DNA from 2 places in the Bacillus infantis NRRL B-14911 genome. Region 2 is predicted to be linked to the other one. Evidence: riboswitches for the same ligand, from Rfam matches in the RefSeq annotation. Region 2 holds a riboswitch; the other holds the start of a gene.
What was found. A riboswitch is a leader RNA that binds a small molecule or an ion and turns the genes downstream of it on or off. The one in region 2 is predicted to bind cyclic di-GMP.
Positions count from the first base shown of each region.

Region 1: another riboswitch for cyclic di-GMP. It lies ahead of N288_RS04220 (sensor domain-containing diguanylate cyclase); the one in region 2 lies ahead of N288_RS03045 (hypothetical protein).

Region 1 is NC_022524.1:794,919-801,798, reverse strand. It holds gene N288_RS04230 (DUF4085 domain-containing protein) at 1-1,073, shown strand, start outside; gene N288_RS04225 (DmpA family aminopeptidase) at 1,110-2,171, opposite strand; gene N288_RS04220 (sensor domain-containing diguanylate cyclase) at 2,228-3,187, opposite strand; cyclic di-GMP riboswitch class I at 3,272-3,356, opposite strand; gene N288_RS04215 (excalibur calcium-binding domain-containing protein) at 3,471-3,680, opposite strand; gene N288_RS04210 (HNH endonuclease signature motif containing protein) at 3,961-4,524, shown strand; gene N288_RS04205 (M24 family metallopeptidase) at 4,876-6,009, opposite strand; gene N288_RS04200 (sodium:solute symporter family protein) at 6,025-6,880, opposite strand, start outside.
Region 2 is NC_022524.1:556,741-566,538, forward strand. It holds gene N288_RS03040 (amidase) at 1-816, shown strand, start outside; gene N288_RS25610 (hypothetical protein) at 893-1,027, shown strand; cyclic di-GMP riboswitch class I at 1,115-1,199, shown strand; gene N288_RS03045 (hypothetical protein) at 1,245-2,123, shown strand; gene N288_RS03050 (PadR family transcriptional regulator) at 2,279-2,608, shown strand; gene N288_RS03055 (DUF1700 domain-containing protein) at 2,595-3,158, shown strand; gene N288_RS03060 (DUF4097 domain-containing protein) at 3,155-4,108, shown strand; gene N288_RS03065 (glycoside hydrolase family 66 protein) at 4,170-5,936, opposite strand; gene N288_RS03070 (glycoside hydrolase family 31 protein) at 5,997-8,534, opposite strand; gene N288_RS03080 (FAD-dependent oxidoreductase) at 8,949-9,798, opposite strand, start outside.

The sequences.
Region 1 (6,880 bases), 240 kb from region 2:
GCCTGAAAGAGGAACTGGAGGATATAAAAGCTGAGCTGCTGACTGTGCTCCCGAGCCGCTTTGTTCCTTATCTTGAAAATGGAACGCTCAATCAGCCTTCCCTGCCAAAATCGGTCCGGGAGGAATATATTCAATGGATGCGTAATAGTGACAGGGAGTTTGAACAGGTTTTGGATGCCGCATACGAGCAGACAACACAGGCTGCTGCCCATTTATCACCTGCTGTCCAGGAAGTTTTCACAGATAGCCTCCATGATGCCATCATAGAGCGGATTGAGCGGGAGAATGGCAATCTTCATCTTTATATCAATACAGAGAGCGGTTTTTCCACCAAGCCTTATATTCACATTACTTTCCATGATATCACTGAAGAAGAAGCCGCTGAGCAGCTGCAGACCGGCCAATGGCTGATATACTATGAGCTGCAGAAAACGGCTGCGGGCTTTGCCTTCCGTGTTCTGTTTGAATGCCCGGATGCCCAGTGGACCATTTATATGAAGGATTTGACTGTGCAGTATTTTTATAGGCCGGTGCTTTATACAAGATTAAAAGATGAAGGAAAATTAGAAGATATGCTGCTTGGGGAATATATCGCACAGCTGCCGCAGGGTCAGCGCTATTGGCTGGCTGCGCCTGACTTTATAAGCGAGATTAGCAGCTTGGAGGAATCCGTTCTTCTAGCAGATGGAAAGCTGGAAGTAAACCAAATAAACGCAGTGGTTACAACCTCAAGCGGGCAATACACCTACCCTTTGGAGGAATATAATCCGATCGGCTTCATCTACACTGACATTGATGAAGACCCCTACGCACACTTAAAGGAGCCGGTCCCGCCGGAAGAGCTGGAAGCTGCCATTTTCAGCGGGATCCCTGAACAGCAGGTCCGCGCCTGGAATACGATGTACACCAGTCCTGAAGAGCATGCGGAGACGATCAATCTTATCATGGAGAAGCTGGAGTTTACCGAAGAAAATGAAATGATGCTGTTCGTTTATGCAAATCATTTTTATAAAGCTGGGGTTTTGACTGAAGATAATATGAAAAAGTACGGAGAATTGATTGATCATGAATAGGAGCCTTGCCCCGCAATATTGGGGGCATGGCTTTTTTTACACCAGCCGGATACCATTCTCCCGCAGCAAATCACTCAAAGCCGGCCGCACATTCCCATTCCGGCCCACCACCCGTGTTGCCGCTGCCAAAGAATTCAGGACAGCTTCTTCCGTTGCATCGCCTGCCGCCCTGAAGGCCAGATCGATATCCTCTTCATGTATTATAGAAAAGGTCAGGCGATCTGCCGGTTTTTCATGAGGGATTTTCGCAGCAGTCGAAAACCCGATGACAACCTCGCCGCTTCCCGTCCCGATGATTGACCCCGTCCGGGACAATCCTGTAACCGTCCTTTTAATAATTCGATTTAGCTGCCTCTCTGACACAGGCAGATCTGTAGCCACAATGATGATAACTGAACCTTTATCCTGCTCCTCCTTAGCTTGGATAGCCTCACTCAGCTCTACCCCGACCGCTTTCCCATTCACCCGCAGATCCTTTAAACCGCCGAAATTCGTCAGCACGAGAACGCCCAATGTATATGTCCCATGGTCCATCTCCATTACCCTTGAAGCTGTCCCGATCCCGCCCTTCAGCGAATAGCAAAGCATGCCGGTCCCGGCTCCAGCCGTTCCCTCTTCCACCTCGGCCGAGGCATTCTGCAGTGCCTGGAAAACATGCTCCCGCTCTATAAACCCAGCCCTGATATCATTCAAAAACATATCATTGCATTCACACACCACCGGATTTACCGTTCCAGTCGTCCGGCCGATTTCGGGATTAGACTCCAGCATATACTGAATCAAAGCATCTGCCGCTGTACCGATGCCGAGCGTGTTGGTCAGGATGATCGGGGATTCAAGCGTACCCAGCTCATTGATCTGAATTGTTCCCATACTCTTCCCAAACCCGTTGATCACATGGGTTGCGGCGATCAGCTTTTCTTTAAAAAGATTCCCCGGATGCGGCACAATCGCTGTGACACCGGTTTGTTTGGCACCATCGCTCAGCGTCGTATGCCCCACGGTTACGCCTTCCACATCTGTGATGCTATTGCGCGGACCTGTCTGAAGGGTTCCTATTTTTACTCCATAGTCTCTGATTCTTTTTTTGGCAGGCATTTTTATCCTCCATTTTTGCGAAGAAAGGCATCTCTCTCCCATCTGTTAGGATAGATTCAGGCACCTTTTTTCGTTCTTTTATGCTGATACATATGGTTATCCGCTTCAACAAATAAGCGTTCCATTACGCCTCGGGAATTTTCACTGAACGCAAAGCCTATTGATAGGTTGATTTTGACTTCCTGGCTGCTTTCATTATACCTGCTAATCTCTTCAGCTAGCTTTTCGGCCAGTAACTCCACCTGTTCTTTTTCCTTTTTTAAAAGAATGACGGCAAATTCATCTCCTCCAATCCTGGAAACATAAGCATCCTCTGTAAAAAAGCGTTCTAATAGATGTGCTGTTTCTTTAATTAGAAAATCCCCTGTTTTGTGTCCGTGGTTGTCATTTAAACATTTCAGACCGTCCAAATCACACAAAATGATGGCTGCAGCTGTATCCTCACGTTCATTATATTTCTCCATCATTTGCTCGAAGAATTCACGGTTATATATGTCTGTCAACGCATCATGGGCGATTCGATATGTCAATGTCTCCTCCAGCTTTTTTCTCTCATCGATATTCCGCACCACTCCTTGAAGAGCAACCAGCACCCCATTTTCATATATGGGAGTCGCATACTCTTCAAACCATCGATAGTTGCCGTCTTTATCTTTCCAGCGCTGAACGATTGCTTGATTGAAATCCACCTGTCCATGGACTTTTTTTTGGAGAATATCCATATCCTCCGGGTGAATATCCCTGAAGGCAACACCAGCGTCCTGATAGGCATCCGCATTGGATCCTTCGCCGAAAAAGCATTCAGCTGAAGGACCAAGATATTTGAATTGCAGCTCCGGATAGACTTGGCAATAATAAAGAAAATCCTTGGTGTTTTCGATCACATGCATATAGCTTTCATGATTTTTAAAAGAGTCCGTTTCTTTCTTTTTCCATCTTCTGAAAACATAAATCACACTCAATAAAACAGTCAGTGCCCCTAATCCAAAACCTTGTGCAAATTGTATGTTCATCATTGCTGTCCCTCTTCATTTTCCTCAATCCTTCAGCATAAAAAATAGACCAACCAAAACCGATTAGCCTATCGTCCATAAAGATGAATCGGTAACTGGCAGACATAGCCTTTTGGCTTTAGCCCCTATAGTTTTGCGTCTTCACCTTTCGATGAATTTGCCTGTATATTTATCTATTTAATTTTAAAGGATAAGCGGCAAGACTTCCAATTCAAACCATGGAGCCATGGGGACAGACCCCGTGGCCCAATATCAAAAAGAGCCAAGGGACCTGTCCCCTTGGCTTTTATTTTTCGCAAGCTATACTGTCTCCATCGCGGTCCTTTGATTTATTTGCATCATACAAAGCCTGGGATACATATGGTTTATATTTTGTCTTTCCACCCTTGTTTTTTGCAGAAGAAGAACGGGCTACTCCGCCTTTATAATCTTTGTTTAATTCTGTGCAGTTTTTATAGGTTTTGGCGGCACTCGTTGTTTTTGCTTCTGCGTTCATAGAGAAAGAAACACTTAAGATTAATAAGGATGAAATGATTAGAGTACTGGATTTTTTCATTTTGCACCTTCCATATATTTACTTTCATTTATCATAATCTAATATGGCTTCCATGACTAGACTTTTTGTAGAGTATTATCATTATTGGCATATCTATAACGGAGAAATAGTTAACAAGTCCCCCTTTATTCTTTAAAGAATAAATGACTAGACTCCCAGAATCCATTTCAGTCATTAGGGTATTTTAATATAAAGTCATCAAACAATGGAGCGGGTGCAAATGAAAAATGCCGATATCATTTCTTGTATTTGTGATTCAATTGAAAAAGGACATCTTAATTCAGGTTCAGAACTGATTAAATCCTATTATCCATTCCAAAAGGTCGAATATATAAAAAGAACATATACAAAAGCAGATATGTTGAGCATCTTCCAGCGAGATCATTTCATAGACCGCTATAGTGGAGAAAAATTAATTTTTCCGCCGGTATTGAGGATCCTTTCAATATTATACCCCGAAGATTTTCCTTTTCATACCAATTGGAGATACAGTGAGTGTCACCCCGCTTATTGGGATTTATTATGCACTATTGACCATATAGTGCCTGTTACAAAAGGAGGTAGCAATCATAAGGAAAACCTTGTTACTACCTCCATGAAGAGAAACAGTGCAAAGGCCAATTTTACTTTAGAAGAATTGGATTGGAAATTACAGACTCTTGATTTAGCAGAGCCGTGGGACGGAAAGTTAAACTGGTTTGTGAAAATGGTAAATGAAAATCTAGCCCTTTTAAACGTCTCTTATATTAGGCAATGGAACTATGCAGTTAAAAAAGGATTGTAAATCACCAGAAAAAGACAACCTAAAAAAGGAAGCGCCTATATGAGTTTTACCTACATGAAATGTACACAAAAAAGGGGAGGGTGAAATCATCCCTACCCTTTCTTTACCATTTAAGCTCTCTTAGCCGGAAATTTTAATTAGCGGAGATACCTTTCTTCCTAAGTTCACCTGGCCACATAAAGCGTTCAATTTCAGTATCTCGTATTTGCTAATCTAATCAATTGGTCCAATAAACTACCAACTTTACAGCTTATTCTACCAACTTTCCACTTTATTTTAATCAATTCATTGAATAATCTACCAACTCACCAATTTATTTCAATATTTCCTCCTGACAGCCCTCGTCCCAGATTAAAAAAGCAAAGACTCCATATCACGCGGATATTCCGTAATCAATCGGCAGCCATCAGATGTGATTAAAACCGTATCGGAATGCCTGAAGCCGCCCACACCAGGAATATAGATTCCCGGTTCAATTGAAAAGGCCATGCCTTCTTCCACAATTTCATGGTGGTCATACCGCAGGAATGGCTGTTCATGCGCTGAGACGCCAATACCATGCCCGGTCCGGTGGATGGCAAATTTTTCGAGCCCTGCCTGTTCAAATACCTGGCGGGCGGCTTTATCTACTTCTGATAATTTAACACCTGGTTTAATAAAATCGATAGCACGCTGCTGTGCCTCTATAGCGGCTTCGAATGCTTTTTGCTGCTCTGCTGTGGGTTTTCCGACGATGACCGTTCTCTCTAATTCTGCGCGGTATCCATTCAGACCAACCTGCCTGCTATGGATGATAACATCCCCTGCTTCAATTTTTCTGGTATTAGAGAACACATGCGGCATAATGCTTCTTGTTAATCCAGAGGGAGACATCACCACTAGATCAAGGACGGCATCAGGGTATTGAGTAGAGGCAGCTTCAAAAACAGCCGCATTTCCCGCTGCGTCGATTTCCATCTCGGTTACTCCTATGCCGATTCTCGTTAATGATTTACTTACCGCAAGATTCACTAATTGCCCTGCCTGTTCAAGCATATGAATCTCTTCCGCATCTTTAACAAACCGCATTTTATAAATAACTGCCCCGATATCCACCACCTGGTAGCCTAGTTCTTGGAGGGATAAAAGAATCTCTCCAGGGATAAACGATAGATCCACACCGATCTTTGCCCCATCAGGACTTTGCTTTGCCAAGACCTGGATATACTCGGCGTGTGTTTTCTCCACTCTTTCAGCATTTGGGTGCTCATAATACACAAGCACATCATCAATGCTTCCGCTTTCTTTTGCATGGGTTTCCTCAAGCCCGGGAACAATCATCGACGGTTTTTCATGCTGCAGATGAAAGATAATGGGCCTTGAATAAATTAAAGCTTTAAAACCCGTTAAGTAAAATTGATGATCCGGATTAAAAACAAAAGCAGCAGATATCGAGTGTTCCTCCATATAGTTTCCCAATTTTTTTATCCTTTTGGATGTATCCATGTTTAGCAGCTCCTTTTACAGATTATATTGGCCAGTTTGATTATGGTCGGCTGAAGCATTCTTGTTTTTGGTAAGCAGGCTGACAATGATCAGAGTCAGCACCGATAATGGCAGGGCGAAAAGAACACTATTCCAGCCTAATGGCCTGTCCAGCCCTATCTCCCACAGCATGGTTGCGAAACCGCCGACAATCATGGAACTCAGCACACCTGCTTTTGTGGCGCCTTTCCACATGACGGTCGCAAGGATGGCAGGAGTGAGAGAAGCTCCATACATCGTATAGGAATACATCTGGATAGCTAATACGCTCGGGAAGAACTGGCCTAACACATAAGCAAGGACACCTAATACCACGACAATGATACGGTTCAGCCATAATAATTTGCTTTCTGAGAACTCATTTTTACTAGAACGCTGAATCAGATCACGGATGATATTGCCGGAGGCAGATAACAGATAAGAAGTTGCTGTGGTAATAATAAAAGCAACAGCCGCACATAAAATCAGGAGCCCAATGACCATTGGCACTCCATCGATTGCCAGAGACAGAATAGCCGTGTCAGGCGCAATCTCCGGGAACAGAACAATCGAGGTTGTAGCGAGCATGATGGTCAAACTGATGACGAAAATACAGCCAACAATAAATCCGATCGTCGATTTGCGGGCTACATCCGGATCCTTCGCCGCAGAAAATCGCTGATACATGTTTTGGTCCCCTAATACGAGTAAAAACAGCGGCAGGAAGTAGCCGATCAGCTGCGGAAAAGTTAATCCGCCATTCCAGCTTTTATTCACTTCCGGCAAGGATACCGCCAGACCCTCAAATCCGCCGACGGCATTTAAAGCAAAAGGAAGTCCTATAATAAACCCG
Region 2 (9,798 bases):
AGAAGGGGGATCATCCCGATTGCGCATTCCCAGGATACCGCTGGCCCAATGGCAAGAACCGTCAGGGATGCCGTTTACCTTCTCGATGTGCTTGCCGGCAATGATGACAGGGATCCTGCCGTGCAGAACAATCCGGAGTCAGATTATACCGAGTTTGCAGGTTTTCTTGATGAAAACGGGCTGAAGGGCAAAAGGATCGGCATTGCACGTGAAGTGTATTTTGATTATTTGAGCGGGGACAAGCTTGAAGTGATGAACCATGCGGTTGAACAGCTGAAAGCTCTTGGTGCCGAGGTGGTTGACCCTGTAGAAATCCCTTCTACAAAAAATAATTGGAAGTATGATGTGCTTACATACGAATTCAAAGCAGATCTTAACGCCTACCTGCGCGGCGTTGCTCCTCATATAAAAGTGAAATCCCTTGCCGATGTGATTGCCTTTAACCTCGAAAACAGTGAAGCAGCCCTTAAGTACGGGCAGACCATCCTGGAGGAAGCCGAAAGAACAAGCGGGACTTTGACTGAAGAGGCTTATATCAGCTCGCTTGAGGAGGATGTCTACTTTTCGACTGAGGAGGGAATTGATCATGTCCTGAAAGAGCATCATCTTGATGCAATCGTGACGCCGAACAATTTTGGAGCGGGTATTCCGGCAAAGGCAGGCTATCCTTCCATCACAGTACCGGCAGGCTATTCCTTAGAGAATGAGCCTGTGGGCATTACGTTTACCGGCACTGCTTTTTCAGAAGCCGGTCTGATCAGCATGGCCTATGCTTTCGAGCAGGGGACAAAAGTGAGGAAATCCCCTCTCCTGTAAGGCCGCCAAAGCAGAATAACACATAGTGAAAAGGCCCATACTACCAGAGAACACGCTAGTAAAGGAGCGAGGCAGCATGGGCAGGACAAAGCTTGGAAATGCAAATGCACAGCGCAACAATAATAAAAAAAGAGAAGGCTGGACAAGCGAAGAGCTGGTGGAATTCAACACCGGCACGAAAAGCAAGAAAGAAAATCAGCCTAAAGACTAAGAAGAAGGCCCCCGTCATCAGGGGGCCTTTTTGCGTAAAAAATACCTTTATTTTTCCTGAAAAGTGATTATAATCAAATTAACAACTTACTGATAAAGGCAAACCTGTCGAAAGGCAGGGACGCAAAGCTATGGGCCTTCCCGCATCAGCGGTTGGCTGCCAGGCTGCCGGGCTCCTTTTTATGGATGTCATGGCATCATACAAAGGAGAGTATACAATGACAATCAAATTTTTTAAGACAGCTCTTTTGGCTGTACTGCTCGTGTTTGCAGCCTGCCCCGTGAAAGGAGAGGCTGCTGATATGAACCGCTCAACCTGGCTGTGGGATACAGCAGCCATAAAGGACAGGTCTGATGAAATCATTCAATTCCTGGCGGACAGGCAGGCAGATCAGCTGTATCTGCAGATTGACCAGAGCCTGCCGGCCGCTGTCTACCAATCTTTTATAGAAAAAGCAAATGCCGGCGGAATCAGTGTCCATGCATTGGATGGAGCACCTAAATGGGCCACGGCAAAAGGTGAAGCAGCGATGCGCAGCTTCTTCTCCTGGGTAGCTGCTTATCAGGAGCAGGCAAGCCCTGCCCAGCAGTTTTCAGGCATCCACCTGGATATCGAGCCCTATCTTCTGCCAGGCTGGGAAAGCAATTATAAAAACACCGTGGTGAATTATCAGACCCGTATGCTGCAGGCAGCCTCCTTGTCCGCAGAGCTCAGTCTTCCGTTGGGGGCAGATATGCCTTTCTGGTTTGATGAAATGATGTTCAGCAATAAATTCGGCAAAGATTCCCTCGCAGGCTGGGTCATAAAGAATACTGACAGTGTGACGATCATGGCCTACAGAGATACAGCAGCAGGCCCTAATGGGATGATTGAGCTGTCCAGGAACGAGGTTGAGCTTGCGGCACAATATGGGAAAAAGATAGAAATTGCCGCAGAAACAGGGGCTTCTTCTGAAGCGGCGTATATCACTTTTTATGAGGAAGGCACACTAAGAATGGAAGAACAGCTTTCACTTGTCCGTGACGCTTATTCCTCAGATTCCCATGTGGGATTCGCTGTCCATCATCTTCAAAGCTGGATGGATTTGAGGCCATAATCATCTTTGGAAAATGCCTATTTTTAAAAAATAGGTATTTTTTTACGTTCAGTACCTTGTAATGTTCAATAGTGTATTGTATGATGGGTTTGTGAATGAATGGAAGGATTTACATGACTACTGAATAATGTTCACTACCGGTGGAGGTGCAAGGATTGAATGTTCAATTCAAGAAGGGTGTTCTTGAGCTGTGCGTGCTGCTGCTGATTTCTAAGAAAGATCAGTATGGCTACGAGCTCGCGCAAAACATCTCGGATAAAATCGAGGTGGCTGAAGGGACGCTCTATCCTTTGCTCAGAAGACTGACAAAAGAAGAGTATTTAACAACCTATCTGGCAGAATCAACGGAAGGGCCTCCCAGAAAATACTATTCACTGACAGAAAAGGGCAGGGATTATATGAATATGCTGATCGAGGAATGGCAGCAGTTTTCATTGGCGGTTAATCAATTTGTTGAGGAGGGAAAGTCCAGTGGCAGGGAATGAGTTTTTAGAAAGGCTGGAAAAGCTGCTTGGTAAGGTGCCGGAATATGACCGGCGGGAAATGCTGTACGATTATGAGGAGCATTTTGAAATCGGGCTTGCAAACGGCAGGACGGAAAGGGAAATCATGGAGGAGCTCGGTGACCCGCATGTCATTGCGCGCGACCTGCTTGCAGACTACAGGATTGTCAAAGCGGAGAAAACGCAGTCGGTCTCCAATATTTTTCAAGCTGCGACAGCGGCGGTCAGCCTCAGCTTTTTCAATCTGGTCTTTATACTTGGGCCGCTGATCGGCCTCGCAGGCGTCTATATTTCACTATGTGCGGTGGCGCTCGTTTTGACATTGTCGCCATTTGCCTTGCTGGGGTCTTCGTTTTTTACGGGCTTTGAGGATATGACCCTGAATTTCTTTGCTTCGCTGGCACTGTTCAGCCTGGGCCTGCTGCTTAGCATCGGAATGATTTATGTCGGCAAATTTTTCTACCGGGTACTTCTCGGCTATATCAAATTCAATGTCAGGCTAGTCAAAGGAAAAGGAGAGAAGGCGGCATGAAGAAAATGGTGGCGGGTTTGGTCGTTTTATTCCTGATCGGTGTCGGCGGTTCAGCCATTACACTCAGCGCTTCGGGAGGTCTGAATTTTAACACGGTTGAGATTAATCAAAGCGAGACGATAAAAGCAGATTCCATCCAGCATATCTCAGTAAATAGCGCTTCTACAGATGTGGTCATCAGGGAAGCTGGCAGCGAGAAAGATATAAAGGTGGCACTAACGGGGAAAGTCAGCAAAAAGCTCAAAGATGATTATAAACTGAAGGTCAGCGAAGATGACGGCACCCTGAATGTCGACCTTGATGTGAAGAATATGTTCCGCATGGGAGTGGTTATCATCCGTGATGTGAAAATCGAGATGCTTCTTCCGAAAAAGGAATATGAGGAACTGGCAGTACAGGTATTATCCGGCGATATCAAAGCGGAAAACATTCAAAGCAAGGACAGCATTTTTGAGACAAAGAGCGGTGATGTTGCGCTGAAGAGAATGGAAGCCGGAGGCCAAATGGAAATCCAGGTGGCGAGCGGCGATGTAAGGGTAGAAGATTCAAAGGCGAAGGAATTGAAGTTTAAGGCAGCAAGCGGGGACATGCAAATCGATGGGTCAGCCGCAGAGTCAGCAGATTTATATACAGCTTCAGGGGATATAAAAATCAGCGAACTTTCCGGGGATATCGCTGCAAAAATTACTTCGGGCGACCTGAACATCAGCAATGATCAGCTGGCAGCCAGCATTACTGCCGAAACGGCAAGCGGGGATGTCAATATTTCATTCAAAGAGGAGCCAAGCGATATGATGGTTGATTTTAAGGCAACCTCCGGGGAGGGCAATGTCCAGCTTGATAGATTTCTTTTTGAAGAAAAAGAAGAAGACAGGATTCTCGGCAAAATTGGTTCAGGCGAGCATGTGGTAAAGGTTCATACTGCGTCCGGGGATTTTAATCTAAACTAACAATAGCGTGTCCAGGCGGAAAGCCCGGGCACGCTTTTATTTTTGGACAGGAATCTGTGTCCTAGTATTCAGCAACCACCATATCCCAGTAGGTTAATGACGGAATGCTGAATATAACATTCCCGTTTTCCTGCCTGAACGGAAGCTCTTCAGGCCTGCTGCCTTTAATATCAGGGGAGGCAAACCATAGGTTTTTGACCTTCCGATCTTCCTCTAAACTAAATGTAAGGTCCCGCCGTTCCTTTGGCTTAGCTTGATCGGCATTTGTATCGCGCCATTCCATATGGACCGCATCCAGGAAGTTGATGAAATGGAGGATTTTCCTGTTTCCGGATTCTTTCGGCAGCACCCAGATCTTTTGCTGTTCAGGATCTCCCATCGCTAATGGCAGCCCTTCATGGGATATGATCGCTGCCTCAGAGTCCCGCGTATGATCTCGCAGGATATTCTCATAAGCTGTTAAAAAATCATAATAACTGGCCATTTCTTGCTGAAGGCCTTCGGACACCTGAAGTTGATTGTGAGGGAAATATTCCTTGGAAAGCATATGCTCGCCCAATTCCAGATGTGCTCCGCCATTGGAAAAGATAACAGCATCTGTAAGCAGGGCGCCGGCTTCATTAAACATTCCCTGCTCATCAGAATGACGGTAATTCATATAAGCGGCCAGAACAGAGGCCTGTCCGTTATTTGTAAGGTTCCTATTTTCATCCAGTATCTTCTTGAGATCCCCATAATGCTTATACGGATCCCATACTTCGGTATACAGAAACGCAGCACCTGCTCTGCTGATGGCCGGCTGGCCATACTGATTCACGGCATTCATCACAATCTCTTTTTCAGGCAGCTTCTGTTTGATTTTCTCCAGGAAAGGCTGGAAGCTTTCTGCAAGGTGGATGCTGTCTCCAAGCTCATTAAAAACTTCTCCCCTGTCACCAAGCTGATCGATATGCCAGCCATCAAAGCCCAGGTATTGGTATACCATTTTCTGCTGTTCTATCAGATGGTCCTGCCACCATGGATTGGTGGGATTCATGATCAGCAGATTGCTTTTCCAGCCGCCAGGGAGGGGATGGATGTCAGGCTCCGGGCTGCTCTGATCCTTAAAAAGCTGCCATTCACGGGGCAAGCCGTTATCTTCAAAAGATCCGTACAGTAGATTATATGCCATGGTTTTTATGTTCCTCTGTTTGGCTTCGCCGATATACTGCTGTACTTTCTGCAATGAGATGCGGCGGTTTGCGACATCCTCCCGATGGCCCGCCGGCAGCTTATCCTCCATCTTCAGGGGCTCCTGATGCTCAAAATGCCAGTCATAGAATTGAAGCCCATTAAGATGATAGCGGTTCAAGTCGGATATGATAGCGGCAGCTGTTTCGGGGGAAGAGTCAGCAAAGTCAGACAGAAACCCGTAGCGGGGAAACCGGCTCCAGCTGCTTGAAACGTCTACAGCAATTGTTTCGGTCTGTATGCTGCCGCCATTTTCCACAGATACGACGGCCAAGTAGCCTTTATAATCCTTTTCCGGAGGATTCCAGCTCCATCTGTGGGTGCCGGGAGCCTTCAGTTCTGCAGCCACTGTGTCCAATGGGCGGCCAAGATGATAATAGGTGACCTCCACCGTGCTCCCAGCCTCTGCTTTTATTGAAAATTGGACAGAGTCCCCGGGATTATAGCGGGCTTTATCGGTCTGCAGATTGAAAAATAAATCTTTTGACTCCTGCAGGGAGGGAGCATCATGAGTGGTTTTCTCTTCCTTTTCTTTCAGGCAGAAGCTGGCAAGCGCCGCCAGCAGCAGAAGTCCGAGGATGGCTGCTTTGCCTTTCAATATGATCACCTCTTTCAAAAAAGAAGGGCTAATCCCTGTCAGATTAGCCCCCTAGATCTTTTAGAATTTAATTTGAACCTTTTTGCCTTCTGCTGCAGGCACATTTACATACAATGTTTTTGAGTTTGTTTCATAAAAATAAGATTCTTTTGTTTGTGTCATTTCTTCCAGTGAGAAGACGGCGCGGTATTTCTTGCCGGCTGCCTGGATGCGCTTAGGCGCTTTCTCATTATTAAGCTTCAATGTCACCTGCTGGAGAGTTGAATCGTAGTTATCAGTCTCTTTCTTTTGGGTGAATTCGATCTTATTCGGTTTTTCATTCAGTGTAAAGTTTGTGATATCAAATTCACCGTCCTGATGGTCGAGTGATTTGCCGTCATCTTCATAGAAGCTGTAGCTTGCTTCTTTGTCCAAATAGGTGTCGAGCACCAGGTTTGTCAGTTCCTTTTCTCCTGTATACTGCTGGACTTCACGTGTTGGAATGATGCTGTCTTTTTTCACGAAAATCGGCAGATGCTCTAATGGGGCGCTGACATTGATTGTCTGTCCGCCTTTATATTCCTTCTTGGTCCAGAAGTCCACCCATGTGTCGCCTTTTGGCAGATATACATCGCGGCGTGTCTGTCCTTCTTTTACGACAGGGGCAAGCATCATAGAGTCGCCGAACATGAACTGGTCAGCAATGTCATATGTGTTGGCATCTTCCTGGTAGTGATAAACAAGCGGCTGCTGGACCGGCTTGCCTGTCTCGGAGGAATCCTTGAAGGCATTATAAAGATAAGGCATCAGCTGGTAGCGCATTTCAATATACTTCTTGGCGATTCCTTCAACCTCAGGCCCGAATGCCCATGGCTCCTGTCCCTGCTTTACTTCTGCTTTGGCGTCTGAATCATAATGGATACGGGAGAAAGGAAGGAAGGCTCCAACCTCGATCCAGCGTGTATAAAGTTCTTTATCTGGGCGGGAAGCAAATCCGCCAATATCATTACCGACGAAGGAAACACCGGATAAGCCTAGGTTCATATTCATCGGCAGGCTCATCTGAAGATGCTCCCAATTGCTTTCATTATCTCCTGTCCACAGTGCTGCATAGCGCTGGGAGCCGGCAAACATGTCACGCGTCAGGACAAACGGACGCTCATTAGGCTTATGCATGGCCCAGGCATTGTATGTTGCTTCTGCCTCGTCATGGCCATAAAGATTATGGTATTCCGTGTGCATGATTTTGTCATCTTCATATCCGAAATAAGTATCAAGCGGCATTGTATGATTATACTCTCCGCCATCCACAAAGACTGCAGGCTCATTCATATCATTCCAGATGCCGTCGATTCCTGCATCGAACAGGACGTTATGGTTTTTGGCCCACCAGTCCCGCACTTCCTCTTTGGAGAAATCAGGGAAAGCAGAGTCGCCAGGCCAAACTGGGCCAATGAAGTTTGTGCCATCCGGATTTTTGCCCCAGAAGTCTTTGGCAGTGCCTTCCTGATAGATTTTGTAATTTTCATCCTGCTTGACCGCAGGGTCGTTGATGGCAATAGCATGGAAGCCTTCCATTGATTTCAGCTTTGAAAGGGCATCTTTATATTTCTGATCCCAAGTGAAGACCCTGTAGCCCTGCATATAATCGATATCAAAATGCATGGTATCAAGCGGGATATTTTTATCTCGGTAGGTTTGGGCCACATCGGTAATTTCATCGGCGGTATAGCCCCATTTGCTCTGGTGCAGTCCCAATGTCCATTCGGCTGGCATGTCCATTTTGCCTGTCAGTTCAGTATACCGGTCAAGCACATCCGAAATTTCCGGTCCATACATAAAGTAATAGGTAAGCGGTCCGCCGTTGGCATAGAAGTAGTAATAGTCATCTGACTCGCTTGCCATTTCATAGTAAGAGCGGTAGGAGTTATCAAAAAGGATCCCGTAGGCTTTTTTGTCTTTCAGGCCCATAAAGAATGGAATGCTTGTATAAACATATTTTGTATCCTTTGTATAAGCATAAGCATCAGTATTCCACATCCCGATGCTTTCGCCGCGCTGGTTCATATTCAGGCCGGCCTGTTCGCCGAAGCCGTAGAAGTTCTCGCCCTTTTCGGTTTTCTTGAAAACATATGGCTTTCCATCTTCATAGCCGGATGAGGCACCGTTTTGAAGATAATCTTCATTGATTACTTGGCCCTCTTTATCAAGGAATTTCACCCCGAATGGCGACTTGCTTACTTTAATGGTCAGCTCGCCGGTTTTGATGGTATATTCTTTTTTGCCGTCTTCAGTGCTGAAGAGAGGAGTTTTCCAATCCTTCTTTGCAATGGCAGGAGTTTCTTCTTCTTTCTGGCCGTCCTTTAAGACAGAAACTTTGACAAGGTCTTCTGAATAAATACGTATAAATGCTTCATAATCGCCAAGGTCGAATTGGACCCCATTTTTAAGCTTTTTCACACTCTTGGCTGAAAGAGTCTGAAGGTTCTCCTTTTTGAGCGGAGTGTCAGCCTCAGGCTGTGTGACTGCAAGCGCACCTGGTATGCTTGCAGATAGTGCGACACCGGCAGCGATTGCCGCGGCAGCCAGCATCCGGAGGGTTTTCCTGGACTTTGCCATATGTATCTCCCCAATTCTGTATAGTTTTTACAACCTGACTTTAGAGGAGAACATGGAGGTGGTCAATACTTGTATATACAACTAAACAGATGAAGTCATTGGACCCAGAAGCCCCAGAAATGCTGCTGTGAAATCGTTTGCGTCACTTCGTGAAAGCGTTTTGCTGATTGATGCAAAATGAATCCTTTACACTAAGCCTTTACAGTTTGTCATATTAAAGGGGACTTATGGGTCAAATCCTGTAATATAGTAAAAAAAGGATTGGAACAGAGGAGAAGAGGGAAAGAGTAGAATTTGTTTGATGCGGGAGTTGGAAGTGGAAAAGAAGTGCCGGATTATCTTTTTGAAGCCCCAGCCAGTACCCGATGGCAGGCAGAAAGCCCCCGCAGCAGCCAGCCGCAGGAGTTTCCCAAATCATTCACCCTGGATTTTTTTAAGCGGAGTTTCTGCCGGGCCTTCGACAACTTCTCCTGTGTAAGAAAAGCGCGAGCCGTGGCACGGGCAGTCCCAGGTCCGTTCGCCATTATTCCATTCACATTCGCAGCCCATATGTGTACAGGTGGTGTCGACGATATGAAGGGCTCCTTCTTTATCCCGGTAGGCCCCGGCCCTTTTGCCATTTACGATGACAGGTGCACCGTGGTCCGGTTCAATATCATCGAGCTCGGCAGGGATATATTCGAGCTTCCCTTTAATCAGCTGGCCTGCAACATCGGTATTGAATTTAATGAATTCCTTGATGCTTGGATCGGCTTTAAATCGGGAAGGGGTGAATACTTCCTTATAAGGACTTTCCTTTTTGGCAATAAAATCATTCAGCAAATGGGCAGCCGCAATTCCGTTCGTCATCCCCCATTTACGGTAGCCGGTGGCAACATAAATGTTCGAGGCATTTTCAGTGATTGGGCCAACATACGGGATCTTATCCAATGTGATTAAATCCTGTGCAGACCATCTGTATGGATACTCCTCTATGCCCATAACCTCCTCTGCGAATTCCTCCAAAGCCTCGTAATGCTTAAGAGTATCCGATTCGTGCCCGGTTTTGTGGCTGTCACCGCTGATAAGGACCAGCTTCTCGCCATTTACCGGTGTATAACGCAGTGAGCGTGTCGGCTGATCGGCACTGTAGTACATCCCGCCCGGATATTCCTCACGGGTCTTCACAGCCACAATATAGGATCTTTCCGGCTCCATTCTCGCAAAATAAAAGCCCTTGCCATCATAGAATGGGAAGTGTGAGGCGACAATCACATGCTTGGCT